One region of the Pseudoduganella sp. GW821-FHT12E03 genome, then DNA from elsewhere that is predicted to be linked to it. Evidence: predicted binding sites of a transcription regulator. Region 1 holds the regulator's gene; each other region holds the start of a gene.
What was found. The regulator HrcA, encoded in region 1, represses chaperone genes, less so after heat shock. The targets are predictions, from matches to a motif close to TTAGCACTCNNNNNNNNNGAGTGCTAA.

Region 1 (5,096 bases):
CCAGCGTGTACAGGTCCGTGGTGCAGGTGATGATGGTCTGCGTGTACGAATAGTAGTTGGCGCGGCCCTTGTTATTCGATGGCGTGCACACCTGGCCGACCGGGTTGGTTTTCACGAGAATTTCAAATTCCGAATCGTTCGCCACCAGTTCGGCGAACGTGAAGGTGGCGGCGGCTGCCGTCAGGGTCAGATCCTTGCCCTTGTTGGTCAGGACCAGGCCGCCGCGGTTCAGGCCCGAAATGCTGCCACTGAGGGGAATGCTGCCGCCGCTGCCGCCACCGCATGCCGCCAGCGTGGTTGCGCACAGCGTGAGGGCGGCGCAACGCATAGTCAAACTCTTCATCAAACTCTCCAAAACAAAGGCCGGAAGGCCGGGGTGTGGCGGCATTGTGGCGCACGCAAACGGCGCCTATTCTAGTGCATCCACAAGATTGAACTTGTAACAGCTTGTGACCAAACCGGCTATTTTACCTGCGCCACGTCGCACACGGAGCGTCTGCCGCTGATCTTGCAGCGGTTTTTTATCTGTCCATGGCGGTCGAACACTGTCACATTCCAGTCGCCCGGCCCGCTGCGCTCCAGTCCCATGAAGCCGAAACCGTCGATCCAGGAGCTGAAATGTTCGACCGTGACACCGGGCGCCGGCATGGCGTCAAGCGGCAGCACGGCCGGCAGGGGGATCGTATCTTCCGCCGAACCGGAAAAACCGGCAATGAACTGGCTCGGGTGGCCGCTGGAAAAACTCAGTTGTTCCCACAGGTGTACGTGCCCGGACAGCATGGCTTGCACCTTATCGGGCAGCAGGCGCGGGTTGATCGAGCCAAAGCTTTGCTGCAAGCCCAGGTCGCCCTTGTGCCAGTCATAGTCGCCATTGGGCTTGCGGTCCGCACCCACGCCGAGGATAGGGTGATGCGTCAGGCCGATATTCCACGTGGCTCGCTGTGACAGTGCATCGAGCTTGCGGTACGTGTCACGGTATTTTTCATAGCCGGTCGAACCGGGCTTGAAGCCTTTCCACGTGGTGGCGGCGGTATCGATTACCAGCAATTGCGCGTCGCCGCCCAGCGGCACCGCATAGGGATCGCTGTAGTCGCCCCGGCTGTCATCGGTGGACGCGTTGCAGTCGCGGCCCGGCAGCAGCGGACGCGGGTCCAGCAGACGCCACCAGCCTTGGCCGGCCCGTTCGCAGCTTTCATGGTTGCCCCGCACCGCGACCCATGGCGCCGCCTTCAGCAGCGGCGCGGCAGGCGCGAACAAGTCGGCGTTCCAGGTATCCCAGCCATAGCCCCACGGACTGCCTGCGCAGCCGGCATTGCCTTCCGGGCAGGCGTTTTCGCGGTAGTGGTAATCGCCCACGTGCACGACCAGGTCCGGCTTCCACGCGGCGGCAGCGGCGGCGACCGTGGCAAACGGGAAGCGCTGCGGGTCGTTACATTCCTGGAACTCGTTATCCTTTTGTTTCATCCGGCAGCCGGTATCGCCCAGCACGGCGATGCGCCGCGGCGCGGCGCGCGGCACCGGCAGCGCCTGGCCTTGCACGCTGGCGGCCAGGGCGCCGGCCGGCAGCGTGGCTTCGCAGGTCAGCAGCGGGAACGCCGACGGTTTGCTTTCCTCCGGTTTCGAGGCGGTCGGCCGCAGCGGCATGGTGGCGGGCAGGGCGCGCACAGTCATGGCCAGCGGCTTGCCATCCACGGTCAACGCCGGGCAACTGGCGGCGGGGGTGACCACCCGGGCCATGGCCGCGCCCTGTTCGCCCATGATGACGTAGGCCGTGAGTTCGGCGGGCGGCGTGGCCGTGGGCGGCACGGCGCAGCCGGCCAGCAGGGCCAGCGGGACCAGCGGGACCAATAAGGCGGGCAGGGCGCCGGGTGGGGCGCCAAGTTGGGCACTAAGAGGGAAGAGCGTGGGCAAGGGCGGCTCCAGAGGGGCAATCCGCTAATTTACCATGGGCCGCCCTGATTTCCGCCGCCGCCCGGCATGCGACAATACCCAAATGAATCCCGCACCTCCCATCAAAGCCATCCTGTTCGACCTCGACGACACGCTGTGGCCGATCGCCCCGGTGATTGCGCAGGCCGAAGCCACCCTGCACGCGTGGCTGGCGGAACACGCCCCGAAAGTCGCGCAACAGTTTTCCATCGAGACCCTGCGCGCGCGCCGCATGGCGCTGCTGGCGCAGCAGCCGCAGTTGCATTTCAACCTGGCGCAATTGCGCCGACTGGGCCTGGAAGCCGCATTTGCCGAAGCGGGCGAAGATGTGGCGCACATCGATGGCGCGATGCGCCACTTCCTGGCGGCCCGCAATGCCGTGACGCCGTATGACGACGTGCTGCCCGGTTTGCTGAAGCTGAAAGACCGGCTGGTGCTGGGCACCGTCACCAATGGCAACGCCGACCTGGAAGTCGTGGGCATGGCCCACCATTTCAAGGTATCGCTGGCGGCCTGCGATTTCGGCACCGCCAAGCCGGACCCGGCGATTTTTCATGCCGCCTGCGCCGCGCTGGGCGTGGCGCCACACGAAACCGTGTATGTCGGCGATGACTTGAAGTTCGACGTGGAAGGGGCGCAAAAAGCCGGCTTGCGCGCCGTCTGGATGAACCGCACCGGGAGTCGCGCCCACGTGGAACTGGGCATTGCGCCCGATGCCGTATGCTCCACGCTTGATGAATTGCTGGCGTGGCTGGAAGCGCACCTGGAACAATGATTTTCGCCACGGCCTGTGGCTGCGTGCATAATAGGCGAATCACTCAGGCGCCTCAATGAGGCGCAAACATGCGTAGCTTGGAAGTTTAGAAACATGCAACTCGATATCCGTGCCCAAACCCTGCTGAAAGCGCTGGTGGAACGCTATATTGCTGACGGCCAGCCGGTCGGCTCGCGCGCGCTGTCCAAGATTTCAGGGCTGGAATTGTCTCCGGCCACCATCCGCAACATCATGGCCGACCTGGAAGAGATGGGCTATGTGGCCAGTCCGCACACGTCGGCTGGCCGGATTCCGACCCCGCGCGGCTACCGCATCTTTGTTGATACCTTGCTCACGGTGCAGCATATCGATGAAAGTTCGGTTGAATCGCGCATGCGCCTGCAGCACCAGCAGCCGCAAAAACTCATTGCCAATGCGGCGCAAATGCTGTCGTCGCTGTCGCAATTCGCCGGCGTGGTGATGACGCCGCGCCATGAATCCGTGTTCCAGCAAATCGAATTCCTGCGGCTCGGTGAGAAGCGCATCTTGCTGGTGATTGTCGGCCCAGGCGGCGACGTGCAAAACCGCTTGCTGCTGACCGACGTGGATTACACGCCGGCCCAGCTGATCCAATCGGCCAATTACATCAACCAGCATTTCAGCGGCCTGGCCTTTGACGATGTGCGCACCCGCCTGCAAGGCGAATTGCGCCAGTTGCAAAGCGATATGGGCCGGCTGATGCAGGCGGCGGTGGAGGCGGGCAGCGAAGCCATGGCCGAGAGTGCGGAAGACATGGTGATTGCCGGCGAACGCAACTTGCTGTCGGTCAGCGACCTGTCGTCGAACATGACGTCGCTGCGCCAGATGTTCGACATGTTCGAGCAAAAGACCGGGCTGATGCAATTGCTCGACGTCTCGAGCAAGGCCTCCGGCGTGCAGATTTTCATCGGCGGCGAATCGAACCTGGTGCCGATGGATGAAATGAGCGTGGTGACGGCGCCCTATGAAGCCAACGGCAAGATCGTCGGCACCCTCGGGGTGATTGGGCCGACGCGCATGGCGTATGAGCGGGTGATTCCGATCGTCGACATTACAGCCAAGCTGTTGTCGAATGCGCTGAGCAACAATTAAGTGTAAGAAGATGTAAAAAACCGGGCTAATGAGCCCGGTTTTTTCATCCGCCGCCGTGCTTAGTGCTGGCGGTGCGGACATTCCTTCTTGGTGCAATTACCGTAAATCGCCAGAGCGTGTTCCGCAATGTGGAAGCCACGTTCCTCGGCGATCGAATGCTGGCGCTTTTCGATTTCTTCATCGACAAACTCTTCCACGCGACCGCAATCGAGGCATACCAGGTGATCATGGTGCGTACCGGCGTTCAATTCGAAAATCGCCTTGCCGGTTTCGAAATGGTTACGGTGCAGCAGGCCGGCCTGTTCGAACTGGGTCAGGACACGGTAGACCGTGGCCAAACCCACGTCCATGTTGTCAGCCAGTAAAATCTTGTAGACATCTTCCGCCGTCAGGTGACGCACCGGGCTGTTCTGGAAAATGTCGAGGATCTTCAGACGCGGCAAGGTCGCTTTCAGGCCGCTTGCCTTCAGGTCTGCAGGATTGTTACTCATGTTTCTTACTCGGTTGGGGGGCAAAGTGCTTTATCATATAGTGTTTTGGCACTTATGCTCAAATGAATTGAGGTCCTTATGCGCGTCACCCTGGCTTTACCGCAGTCCCTGTTGCACCGTTTGAAACGCCGTACACCCGTGATTGCGGGCATGATTTGCGTCGCATTCGCCGTAGGCGGTTGCGCGTCCACCAATAAGCTGGGCGCGAATGATACGAAGGAAGACTCGACTGTCGTCGCCAGCCAGGGCGCGCAAGTGAGGACCATCAGCCAGCTGCAAAAGTTCATGTGGTTCTTTTCCCCGTACCGCCCGAGCATCCAGCAAGGCAACTTCATTTCCGAGGAAATGCTGCAGCAACTCAAAGTCGGCATGACGCGTGACCAGGTGCGCTTTATCCTGGGTACGCCGCTGCTGACGGACATCTTCCACGCCGACCGTTGGGACTACCCGTTCCGCCTGGCGCGTGGCAATGGCGAAGTCATCGAAAGCGCCGTGGTGGTCCATTTCAAGAACGGTACAGTCGAGCGCTTCGAAGGCGGCAATTTGCCGACCGAGAAGGAATACATCGCCCTGATCGCCAATCCCGCCAAAAGCGCGAAAGAAGTATTGAGGGAACAAAAGACGGTATTGCCAGCGCAAGGCGCGCCATTGCCGGCCGGGACGGATACTTCGCCAGCGCAGCCGGTCGACGTCACGCCGAAGATCGACAAGAAATAAGGACATCATGAGTCAGTTGAATATCGCAATTGCAGGGGCAGGCGGCCGCATGGGCCGCATGCTGATCGAAGCCG
Region 2 (5,096 bases), on a different contig from region 1:
CAAGTAGCATTACAAGAAGATTACAGCTTTGTAATTTTTACCGGGTCACGTTGACGCCCCTCCCCCGCAACCGGACAATGTCGCAATGAAAGCCCTATTAATAGAAGATGAACAGCGCATCGCCAGCTTTGTCTGCGCCGGACTGCGCGAACACGGCTTCCTGGTCGACCACTGCGACGATGGCAACCAGGGCTACGACTGCGCGCTGAGCCGCGATTACGACGTGGTGCTGCTCGACATCATGCTGCCCGGCCGCGACGGCCTGTCGATCCTGAAAGCCATGCGCCGCGAAGGGCGCGACACGCCCGTGATCCTGCTGACCGCCCGCAATGAACTGGACGACCGCCTGCAAGGCTTGAACCTGGGCGCCGACGATTACCTGGCCAAGCCGTTTTATGTGGAAGAGTTACTGGCCCGCATCCACGCCCTGCTGCGCCGGGTCAGCGGCGAACGGCAAAACATGCTGGCCGTCGGCCCGGTGCGGCTGGACCGGCTGAGCCGCGTGGCCGAAGTCGATGGCCGTTCGGTCGAGCTGACCAGCCGCGAATTCAATTTAATGGAATACCTGATGCGCTCGCCGGGGCGCGTCTACACCCGCACGCAAATCCTCGAACACGTGTGGGGCTACGATTTCGAGCCGCAGACCAATATGGTCGACGTCTGCATCCAGCGGTTGCGCAAAAAGCTGGAATTGCCGGACGACGTGGCGATTGAAGCGGTGCGCGGTGTCGGCTACCGGCTGCGCAAGCCGGAAGGCGCGGCGTGACCGGAGCCGCGCGCGGCAGCCGGCTGGTCGCGCGCCTGCTGGCGCGCTGGCCGCAATTGCGCTCGTTCCGCCTGCGCATCGCGCTGGTCTCCACGGTCATCGCGCTGGTCGCCATCACCGCGCTGTACGCCTCGACCGGCTACATCATCGTGCACCGGCGCGCCGGCATCATCGACCGCATGCTGGCCGCCCAGCTCTCCGGCCCGCTGTTCCAGCTGCAATTGCAAGCGCCCTGGTCCGCCATCGATGCGCACGTCAACGCCAGTTTCAGCGGTTTCGCTCCGAAGGAATCCACCGAGGGCTTTGCCATCCTGCGCGTGCACCATGCGCAGGCGGGTGAACTGTACCGCAGCAGCGACTGGCCGCTGGAATTGACGCCCGGGCGGCTGCCGTCGCCGGCGCAAGGCTTGCAAACCCTGGAAAGCGTTGACCGCAGCTGGCGCGTTGGCGTGGTGGTCAACGGACCGGTCACGGTGTGGATCGGCGTCAACCGCAGCCTGTCCAATGTGCAGCTGCGCGCCACGTTCGGGCGATTCGCCGGCGCGCTGGTCATCATGGTGGCCCTGATCGGCATCCTGTCCTGGTATCTGGCGGGGGGCGCGATGCGTCCCGTGGAGCGGCTGACCCGCGTGATGGTGCGCATCAATGCCATGGACCTGGACCGGCGCGTGTCGACCCAGCAGGAAGACCGCGAATTCGCCGAACTGATCGCCGTGTTCAACGCCATGCTGGACCGGCTGCAGCGCAGCTACCAGCAAGCCGTGCGGTTTTCCGGCGACGCGGCGCATGAATTAAAAACCCCGCTGACGATCTTGCAGGGCGAGCTGGAGCGCAGCTTTGCCCGCGCCGCCAGCGACCCCGTGCTGGAACAGGGCCTGGCCAACATGCTCGACGAAGTGCGCCGCCTCGACTCGATTGTCCGCAAATTGCTGTTGCTGGCGCGGGCCGACGCGGGCCAGCTGCACATTCCGATGGCGCGTGTGAACCTCGGCCCGCAGCTGGAAGAACTGGCGGAAGATATCAGCCTGATGGACGACAGCCGCGCAGTGCGGCTGGACCTGCCGGCGCAGCTGGTGGTCAATGGCGATGCCGAATTACTGGGCCAGGTTTTGCACAACCTTGTCAGCAATGCCATCAAATATGGCACGGCGGGCGGCTGGATCGCACTGGCCGCCCGCACCGAAGGTCAATATTGGCAAATTGACATTTCCAATGCGTCGGATGGCATTGCCGCCGAGCATTGGGACCGTTTATTCGACCGCTTTTACCGCGCCGACCAGGCCCACAACCGCCGTGTTTCCGGCGTGGGACTGGGTTTGTCGCTGGCGCGCGACATCGCCCGCGCCCATGGCGGCGCGCTGGAATTGGCCGACCCTGGCCCCGGAAAAGTGTGCTTCCGCCTGACCTTGCCGACCGCATAAACAAAATACTTTTGTCATCGCGCCTTGAAATACCAAAACACCATCCCTATAATTGGCACTCGTTAGCCGAGAGTGCTAACAAGAATTTTGGGAACAGGGCCAGGCGCGTGCGCCGGCCACGGTTCCAAAAGCACCAAATCCATTGCCCTATCTAAAGGAGTTTTGTATGAATCTGCGTCCATTGCACGACCGCGTAATCGTTAAGCGTCTCGACCAGGAAACCAAGACCGCATCCGGTCTGATCATCCCTGATGCTGCCGCTGAAAAACCAGACCAGGGCGAAGTCCTGGCCGTGGGCAACGGCAAAGTGCTGGACGACGGCAAAGTACGTCCGCTGGAAGTGAAAGTGGGCGACCGCGTTCTGTTCGGCAAATACTCGGGCCAGGCTGTCAAAGTGGACGGCGATGAGCTGCTGGTAATGCGCGAAGAAGACATCATGGCTGTTGTCAATAAGTAATTAATTTACTTATACAACCCCCACATACTGAACTGAACACTGGAGAAACACATGGCAGCTAAAGACGTAGTATTCGGCGACGCAGCGCGCGCCAAGATGGTTGAAGGCGTTAACATCCTGGCCAACGCCGTTAAAGTCACCCTGGGCCCGAAAGGCCGCAACGTGGTGCTGGAGCGTTCGTTCGGCGCCCCAACCGTCACCAAAGACGGTGTATCGGTCGCGAAAGAGATCGAACTGAAAGACAAGCTGCAAAACATGGGCGCGCAAATGGTGAAGGAAGTTGCTTCCAAAACCAGCGACAACGCCGGTGACGGTACCACCACCGCAACCGTGCTGGCCCAGGCCATCGTGCGCGAAGGCATGAAGTTCGTTGCCGCCGGCATGAACCCAATGGACCTGAAGCGCGGTATCGACAAAGCGGTTGCTGCCACCGTTGAGCAGATCGCTACCCTGGCCCGTCCATGCACCACCACCAAGGAAATCGCCCAGGTTGGCGCGATCTCGGCCAACTCCGACTTCTCGATCGGCGAGCGTATCGCTGAAGCGATGGAAAAAGTCGGCAAGGAAGGCGTCATCACCGTGGAAGACGGCAAGTCGCTGAACGACGAGCTGGATATCGTTGAAGGTATGCAGTTCGACCGCGGCTACCTGTCGCCATACTTCATCAACAACCAAGAGAAACAAGTTGCAATCCTGGACAATCCATTCGTCCTGCTGTGCGACAAGAAAATCTCGAACATCCGTGACCTGCTGCCAGCCCTGGAGCAAGTAGCGAAAGCCGGCCGTCCACTGCTGATCATCGCCGAAGACATCGAAGGCGAAGCACTGGCGACCCTGGTGGTCAACAACATCCGCGGCATCCTGAAAACCTGCGCAGTGAAGGCACCTGGCTTCGGCGACCGCCGCAAAGCCATGCTGGAAGACATCGCCATCCTGACCGGCGGCCAGGTTGTTGCTGAAGAAGTCGGCCTGACCCTGGACAAAGTCACCCTGGCGGAACTGGGCCAAGCCAAGCGCATCGAAATCGGCAAAGAAAACACCATCGTGATCGATGGCGCCGGCGAAGCGTCGAACATCCAGGCGCGCGTTAAACAGATCCGCGTGCAGATCGAAGAAGCGACCTCGGACTACGACCGTGAAAAACTGCAAGAGCGCGTAGCCAAGCTGGCTGGTGGTGTTGCCGTGATCAAGGTTGGCGCTGCCACCGAAGTCGAAATGAAAGAAAAGAAAGCACGCGTTGAAGACGCGCTGCACGCGACCCGCGCTGCCGTGGAAGAAGGCATTGTGCCAGGCGGCGGCGTTGCCCTGCTGCGTGCCCGTGCTGCGATCAGCAACCTGAAAGGCGACAACCCGGACCAGGACGCAGGTATCAAGATCGTTCTGCGCGCCATGGAAGAGCCACTGCGCATGATCGTTCAAAACGCCGGCGAAGAATCGTCCGTCGTGGTGAACGCAGTGCTGGCCGGTTCCGGCAACTACGGCTACAACGCCGCCAACGGCACCTACGGCGACATGGTGGAAATGGGCGTTCTGGACCCAGCCAAAGTGACCCGTTCGGCCCTGCAAAACGCAGCGTCCGTGGCCAGCCTGATGCTGACCACCGACTGCATGGTGGCTGAAGTGGTGGAAGACAAGCCAGCCGGCGGCCACGGTATGGGCGGCATGGGTGGCATGGGCGGCATGGACGGCATGATGTAATAGCCGTCTAGCTTCCAAGCTGACAAAGCCTGCAAGGTTCGCCTTGCAGGCTTTTTTAATTTCAGCCCTGGATGCCGGGCCTTCAGGCCGGGCATCCACATGTTAGTATGCCCCCACCCTTAGCTAACAGGTTTTCCCATGGCAGCACGCAAGAATTCATCGACCTCCGCCGCAATTGCCGGCACCCTGGCCGGGCTGTTGGCCGCCGGGTTACTGGGGTATTACCTGTACTGGAACAAGCAGCCGGAACCGCAGGAGCGCCCCGCGCCCATGGCGGCCGTGCTGGCCGACGCGATGCAGGCCTCGGTCGCCGCCCAGGCCGCGGCCCACGCCACCCCGGCCCGCAAAGGTTCGCTGAGCCGTGACCAGGCGGTGGCCACCCTGATGGCCTTGCCGGAATTGCAGGCGTGGTCGAAGCAGATTGAAAAAGCATCCGGTGGCAAGGCGCACGGCGCCATCATGGAATACGACGACCAGTTGCGCGAACATGGCGGCAAGCGCTATTACCAGCTGAGCTTTATTGAAAACAGCGACGACGCGGCCCAGCGCTGGGAAAGTTTCCTGGTCGGCCAGTCCGATGGCGACATCCTGGTCGATGACGATATCGATGGCACGGTCTTGAGCCTGGCGCAGTGGCGCGAAACAAAAAAGCCGCTGCAACGCAGCGGCCCGGGCACTTAACATCTGAAAAACAGCGGTCAGCGAATACCGTAGGGCGGCATTGTCACTGCCGCCCTACGGGACTCAGGCAACT
Region 3 (5,096 bases), on a different contig from region 1:
GCGCTTCGCCGATCGTGACGCCGCCGGACGAGGGCAGCGGCATGCCCGCCAGTTCATAGCCGCGATACGTATAGCGGATCGGTTGGCGCAGGCGCGCTTCATAGTTGGCCAGGTCCGCCATCGTCATGGCGCCGGCGCGGACCTTGCCGCCCGGATTATTGACGGTATCGACAATCGCGCGGCCGATCTTGCCTTCATAAAATGCCTTGACGCCGCCGGCCGCCAGTTCGCGGTACGCCTTCGCCAGATCCGGATTGCGCAGCAAGGTGCCGCTGGGGAGGGCTTTGCCGTTGCGCAGGTACAGTTGCGCCGTGGCGGGGAACAGCGCGAATTTCGCTTCGTTTTCCTTCACCAGGTGAGTGAAGTTGTCGTTGACCTTGAAGCCGTTTTGCGCGACGCCGATGGCTGGCTGTAATACCTGTTTCAGCGACATGGAACCATAGCGGTCCAGCGCCTCATGCCAGCCGCGCACCGCGCCCGGCACGCCGACCGCCATGCCGCTGGCCACCGCCGTGTCAAACGGGATGTCCTTGCCGTCCTGCTGGAATATCGTGGGCTTGAAATTGGCCGGCGCGGTTTCGCGGTGGTCGATGGTGATGACGCGCTTGTCCTTGGCCAGGTAAATCATCATGAAGCCGCCGCCGCCGATCCCGCAACTGAACGGGTCCGTGACGCCCAGGGTCGCGGCGGCCGCGACCGCCGCATCGATGGCGTTGCCGCCTTTGTTCAAGATCGCCAGCGCGGCCTGTGATGCGGGTTCGCTGATGGTGGCAACGGCGCCGCCAGTGCCGGTGGCGACCGGGGTCTTGGCCCAGGCGGCGGCCGGCACGGAGGCAATGGCGATGGAAAGGATCAGGGGACGGAGGACGATGCGGGTAGCGGTCGGGGTCATAGGCTCGCGGTAGTTGGCGTATGGAACCCCGAAGGCCGGTAGCTTGCGAGGTTCCGTCTAGGAAATATCCACCCGTAAGCTTACCTTATATGCCGGCGGTGGCGTATGCAGCGGCGTCGGTTCGGCGGGGTCCAATGGCCCCAGGGTGAACTTCAAGCCCTGCTGCGCCGCAGTATTGCTGCCGTTGGGCATGTCTTCCGCCAGCACGAACTGGCTGGATTGACCGCCATGGGTCAGCACGAAGGTGAAACTGATATAGCCCTTCCAGACGCAGACGGCGCCGGGACGGCAGCGGCTGTCGTTGACCTTGTCGAGCTTTAAGGTGGTGTTGGGCGACAGGTTGACGGTCTGGCCGGGTGTCAGCACATACGTCTGGCTGACGGGGAGGGCAGGGCCGCCGCCACTCTCGGCGGGGCTGATGCCGCAGGCGGCAACAATACCGCCACAGACAATCGCGCTGCATAGCGAACTGATGAAACGAGGCTGCATATTTCGTCTCCTTGGGCCGTGAAACAAAGGGGGCTGACGGGTGAAAATATTAACCAAATTGCATCAAAATAGGCGCACGCTTGGCAGGCGCCACAAAAGCAACGCCCCTGGGAGAATTGCTTTGCAGGCAATTCTACGCCAGGGGCGTTGTGCGGTGCGGAAAATTTCCGCCACCGCTTAGATATAAGGTGTCAGCGCGGTCTTCATCTTTTTCAGCGCCGCGGCTTCGATCTGGCGAATCCGCTCGGCCGATACGCCGAATTCTTCCGCCAGGGTGTGCAGGGTGGCGCCGGAACCGTCATCGTTGGCCAGCCAGCGGGCTTCGACGATGCGGCGCGAACGGGCGTCCAGTTTCGACAAGGCGGTTTCCAGGCCTTCCGAATGCAAACGGGTCACCTGTTCCGCTTCCAGCACGCGGGTTGGTTCGCTTTGCTCGGACGACAGGTAAGCGATCGGCGCGAATTTGTCATCTTCATCGTCGGTTGGCGACTCCAGCGCGATATCGCGGCCGGACAAACGCGTTTCCATCTCGATGACTTCTTCGCGCTTGACGTCGAGCGTCTTGGCCAGCTGGTCGATCTGGGCCGGCGTCATCGCATCGAGGCCCTGCTTGTGGCTGCGCAGGTTGAAGAACAGTTTGCGCTGGGCCTTGGTGGTGGCCACTTTCACCAGGCGCCAGTTCTTCAGGATGTATTCGTGGATTTCCGCCTTGATCCAGTGCATCGCGTACGACACCAGGCGCACGCCCTGGTCCGGGTCGAAGCGTTTGACGGCTTTCATCAGGCCGATATTGCCTTCCTGGATCAGGTCGGCGTGCGGCAAGCCATAGCCAAGGTAGCCGCGCGCAATCGAGACCACCAGGCGCAGGTGCGACAGCACCAGTTCCTGGGCGGCGCCGAGGTCATTGTTTTCTTTCAGGTTACGGCCGAGGCGCACTTCGTCGTCCTGGGTCAGCATAGGCAGGCGGTTCACCGCCGAAATATAGGCGTCCAGGTTGCCCAGGTTGCCACTGAACCCGAGGCCGAGTGCGTTGTTGCTGGCAGGTACCAGAGCAGCAGTTGCGGTCATCGTTGTCATTCTTTTCCTCGCTCTATGCGTGTTACTAAGTTGGAAGCATCTTGCGCCGTGTCTCTTAAAGCTCGCTTAACAGTTGCGTTGCAACAAGAAACACTTAATTCGGACATATATTAGCACTCTCCCTTGGTGAGTGCCAATCGGCTGTGGCAATACAATTAATAGCACAGGCCTATCGGAGCAGTCTACGTGATGGGATTTATCAAATCGTAGTTAATTTACAACGTTTGTGCTTGCTCAACGTGTAAATCGATAGGCTAAGCATATCGGGACAGCGCGGGAAAGGACTGTGCGAAAACGCACGGAAGCAGCGGGAGCGCCGGCGCCAAGCGCGCCGGCGGCGGGGATTAATTGAGTTTGGCCAAATGGCGCTGGACCGACAGCAGGGCGCCGATCAGTCCCAGGCCGGCCGACAAGGCCAGCAAGCCGGCCGCCGGCCAGGCCGACAGCGGCGCCAGCCGGAATTCCGACGCATACAGCCGCGCAAACTCGGCAATGGCGTTATTCAGCGGACCCAGCGCCAGCGCCACGCCGCCCAGCGCCAGGCCGCCCGCGCACAGGCCCAGCAGCGCACCGGTGTAATAGAACGGACGGTGGATGAAGGTGTCGGTGGCGCCGATCAGCTTCGATACCAGGATTTCTTCGCGTTGCGTCAGCACCTGCAGGCGGATGGTGTTGAACACCACCGCCACCACCACCGTGCCCAGGGTGGCGGCCAGCAGCAGCAGCGCCAGCTTGAGGATGTTGATCAACGCCGCCAGGCGTTTGACCCAGGCCGAATCGATTTGCACCGATTCCACACCGGGCAGCAGGCGCAATTGTTCCGCCAGCACATCCACGTCGAGGCCGGTGGCGGCGGTGCGGAAGGCGTCGAGCTTGACGATATAACTGTCCGGCAGCGGGTTGTCGCCCAACGTCGCCAGCACGTCGGACAGGCCGCTCTTGTCTTTCAGGTTGTCGAGCGCCTTTTCGCGCGGCACGAAAATGATTTTCGCTTCGCGCGCCAGTTCGCGCAGCGGCGTGGCCAGGCTGGCGGCCTGCTCGCGCGGCACGTCCTGTTTGACGAACAGGCTGATTTCCGGGTCGACCGACATTTGTTCCGACAGCGGACGCACATTGTCCAGCAAGGTCATGCCCATGAAGGGCAGGGCCAGCGCGATCGCCACCACCAGGATGTTGAACAGGAAACTGCCGGGCGCGCGGCGTACGTGCACCAGCGCGGCGGCCAGCGCAAAGCCATGTTGGCGGAACCAGTTGGTCATTCCAGGGCTCCCTGGCGCAAGTGGATGACGCGCGCGGCGCCATCGAGCACCACTTCATCGTGGGTGGAAATCACGCACGTCACGCCCACCGAGTGGAAGGCGCGCAATGCATCGAACACCCGTTCCGCGCTGGCGCGGTCCAGGTTGGCGGTGGGTTCGTCGGCCAGGATGATTTGCGGGCGGTTGACGATGGCGCGGGCGATCGACACGCGCTGCTGTTCCCCGCCGGACAGCGCCAGCGGCTGCGAGTTGGCGCGGTCGGCCAGCCCCACCTTGTCCAGCGCGGCGCGGGCGCGCTGCTCGGCCTGGGCGCGCGGGGCGCCCGTGACCATCAGCGGCATCATGACGTTGGCCAGGATCGAGCGGTCGTTCAGCAAGCGCTGTTCCTGGAAGATCAGACCGAGGTTGCGGCGCAGGAACGGCACGCCGGCGGCTTTCAGGCGGCCGATATCCTGGCCATTGACCGTCACCTGGCCGGAACTGGGGCGTTCCATGGCGGCAATCATTTTCAGCAGCGTGGATTTGCCGGCGCCGGACGGGCCGGCCAGGAACACCAGTTCACCTTTATTGATGGTCAGCGACACGTCGCGCAGCGCGGTCGCATCCGGCCCATACTGCTTGGTCACATGCTGGAATTCAATCATCTTAGTGGCCCCCGCATTAACCCAGCAGGGCATCCACGAAGTCGGCCGCATTGAACGGCTGCAAGTCTTCGATGCGTTCGCCAATGCCGATGAAATACACCGGCACCGGGCGCACGCGGGCAATGGCGGCAATTACGCCGCCCTTGGCCGTGCCGTCGAGCTTGGTGATGATCAGGCCGGACAGTTGCAGCGCATCGTCGAAGGCCTTGACTTGCGCCAGCGCGTTTTGGCCCGTGTTGCCATCGATCACCAGCAGGGTTTCATGCGGCGCGCCTTCCAGGCCTTTGCCGATCACGCGCTTGATTTTCTTGAGCTCTTCCATCAGGTGCAGCTGCGTCGGCAGGCGGCCGGCGGTGTCGATCATGACCACATCCATGCCGCGCGCCTTGGCCGATTGCACGGCGTCGTACGAGACGGCGGCCGGGTCGCCCGATTCCTGCGACACCACGGTCACGTTGTTGCGCTGGCCCCAGATCATTAATTGTTCGCGGGCGGCGGCGCGGAACGTGTCGCCGGCCGCCAGCAGCACCGACTGGCCATGGACTTGCATATGCTTGGCCAGTTTGCCGATGGTGGTGGTCTTGCCGGCGCCGTTGACGCCGGAAATCATCATGACCAGCGGCTGGTGGCGGCCCAGTTCGAATGGTTTTTGCAGTGGCAGTAGCAGGTCCACCATCAGCGCTTTCAGCGCCTGCTTGACGGCGGCCGCATCGAGCAACTTGTCTTCCTTGACCT

Region 2: the regulator HrcA is predicted to act here: its motif matches at 2,240-2,266, upstream of groES (co-chaperone GroES).
Region 3: the regulator HrcA is predicted to act here: its motif matches at 2,569-2,595, upstream of rpoH (RNA polymerase sigma factor RpoH).

Annotation. Positions count from the first base shown of each region.
Region 1 covers NZ_JBXAQJ010000005.1:436,019-441,114, reverse strand. The annotation lists gene AC1RRC_RS15495 (hypothetical protein) at 1-343, opposite strand, end outside; gene AC1RRC_RS15490 (metallophosphoesterase) at 463-1,911, opposite strand; gene AC1RRC_RS15485 (HAD family hydrolase) at 1,994-2,704, shown strand; gene hrcA (heat-inducible transcriptional repressor HrcA) at 2,798-3,814, shown strand; gene fur (ferric iron uptake transcriptional regulator) at 3,874-4,305, opposite strand; gene AC1RRC_RS15470 (outer membrane protein assembly factor BamE) at 4,384-5,022, shown strand; gene dapB (4-hydroxy-tetrahydrodipicolinate reductase) at 5,030-5,096, shown strand, end outside.
Region 2 covers NZ_JBXAQJ010000007.1:306,068-311,163, reverse strand. The annotation lists gene AC1RRC_RS19475 (response regulator transcription factor) at 86-766, shown strand; gene AC1RRC_RS19470 (sensor histidine kinase) at 763-2,187, shown strand; gene groES (co-chaperone GroES) at 2,354-2,644, shown strand; gene groL (chaperonin GroEL) at 2,696-4,342, shown strand; gene AC1RRC_RS19455 (hypothetical protein) at 4,481-5,023, shown strand; gene AC1RRC_RS19450 (MFS transporter) at 5,087-5,096, opposite strand, start outside.
Region 3 covers NZ_JBXAQJ010000003.1:746,050-751,145, reverse strand. The annotation lists gene ggt (gamma-glutamyltransferase) at 1-892, opposite strand, end outside; gene AC1RRC_RS11020 (hypothetical protein) at 950-1,381, opposite strand; gene rpoH (RNA polymerase sigma factor RpoH) at 1,559-2,458, opposite strand; gene ftsX (permease-like cell division protein FtsX) at 2,803-3,717, opposite strand; gene AC1RRC_RS11005 (cell division ATP-binding protein FtsE) at 3,714-4,361, opposite strand; gene ftsY (signal recognition particle-docking protein FtsY) at 4,378-5,096, opposite strand, start outside.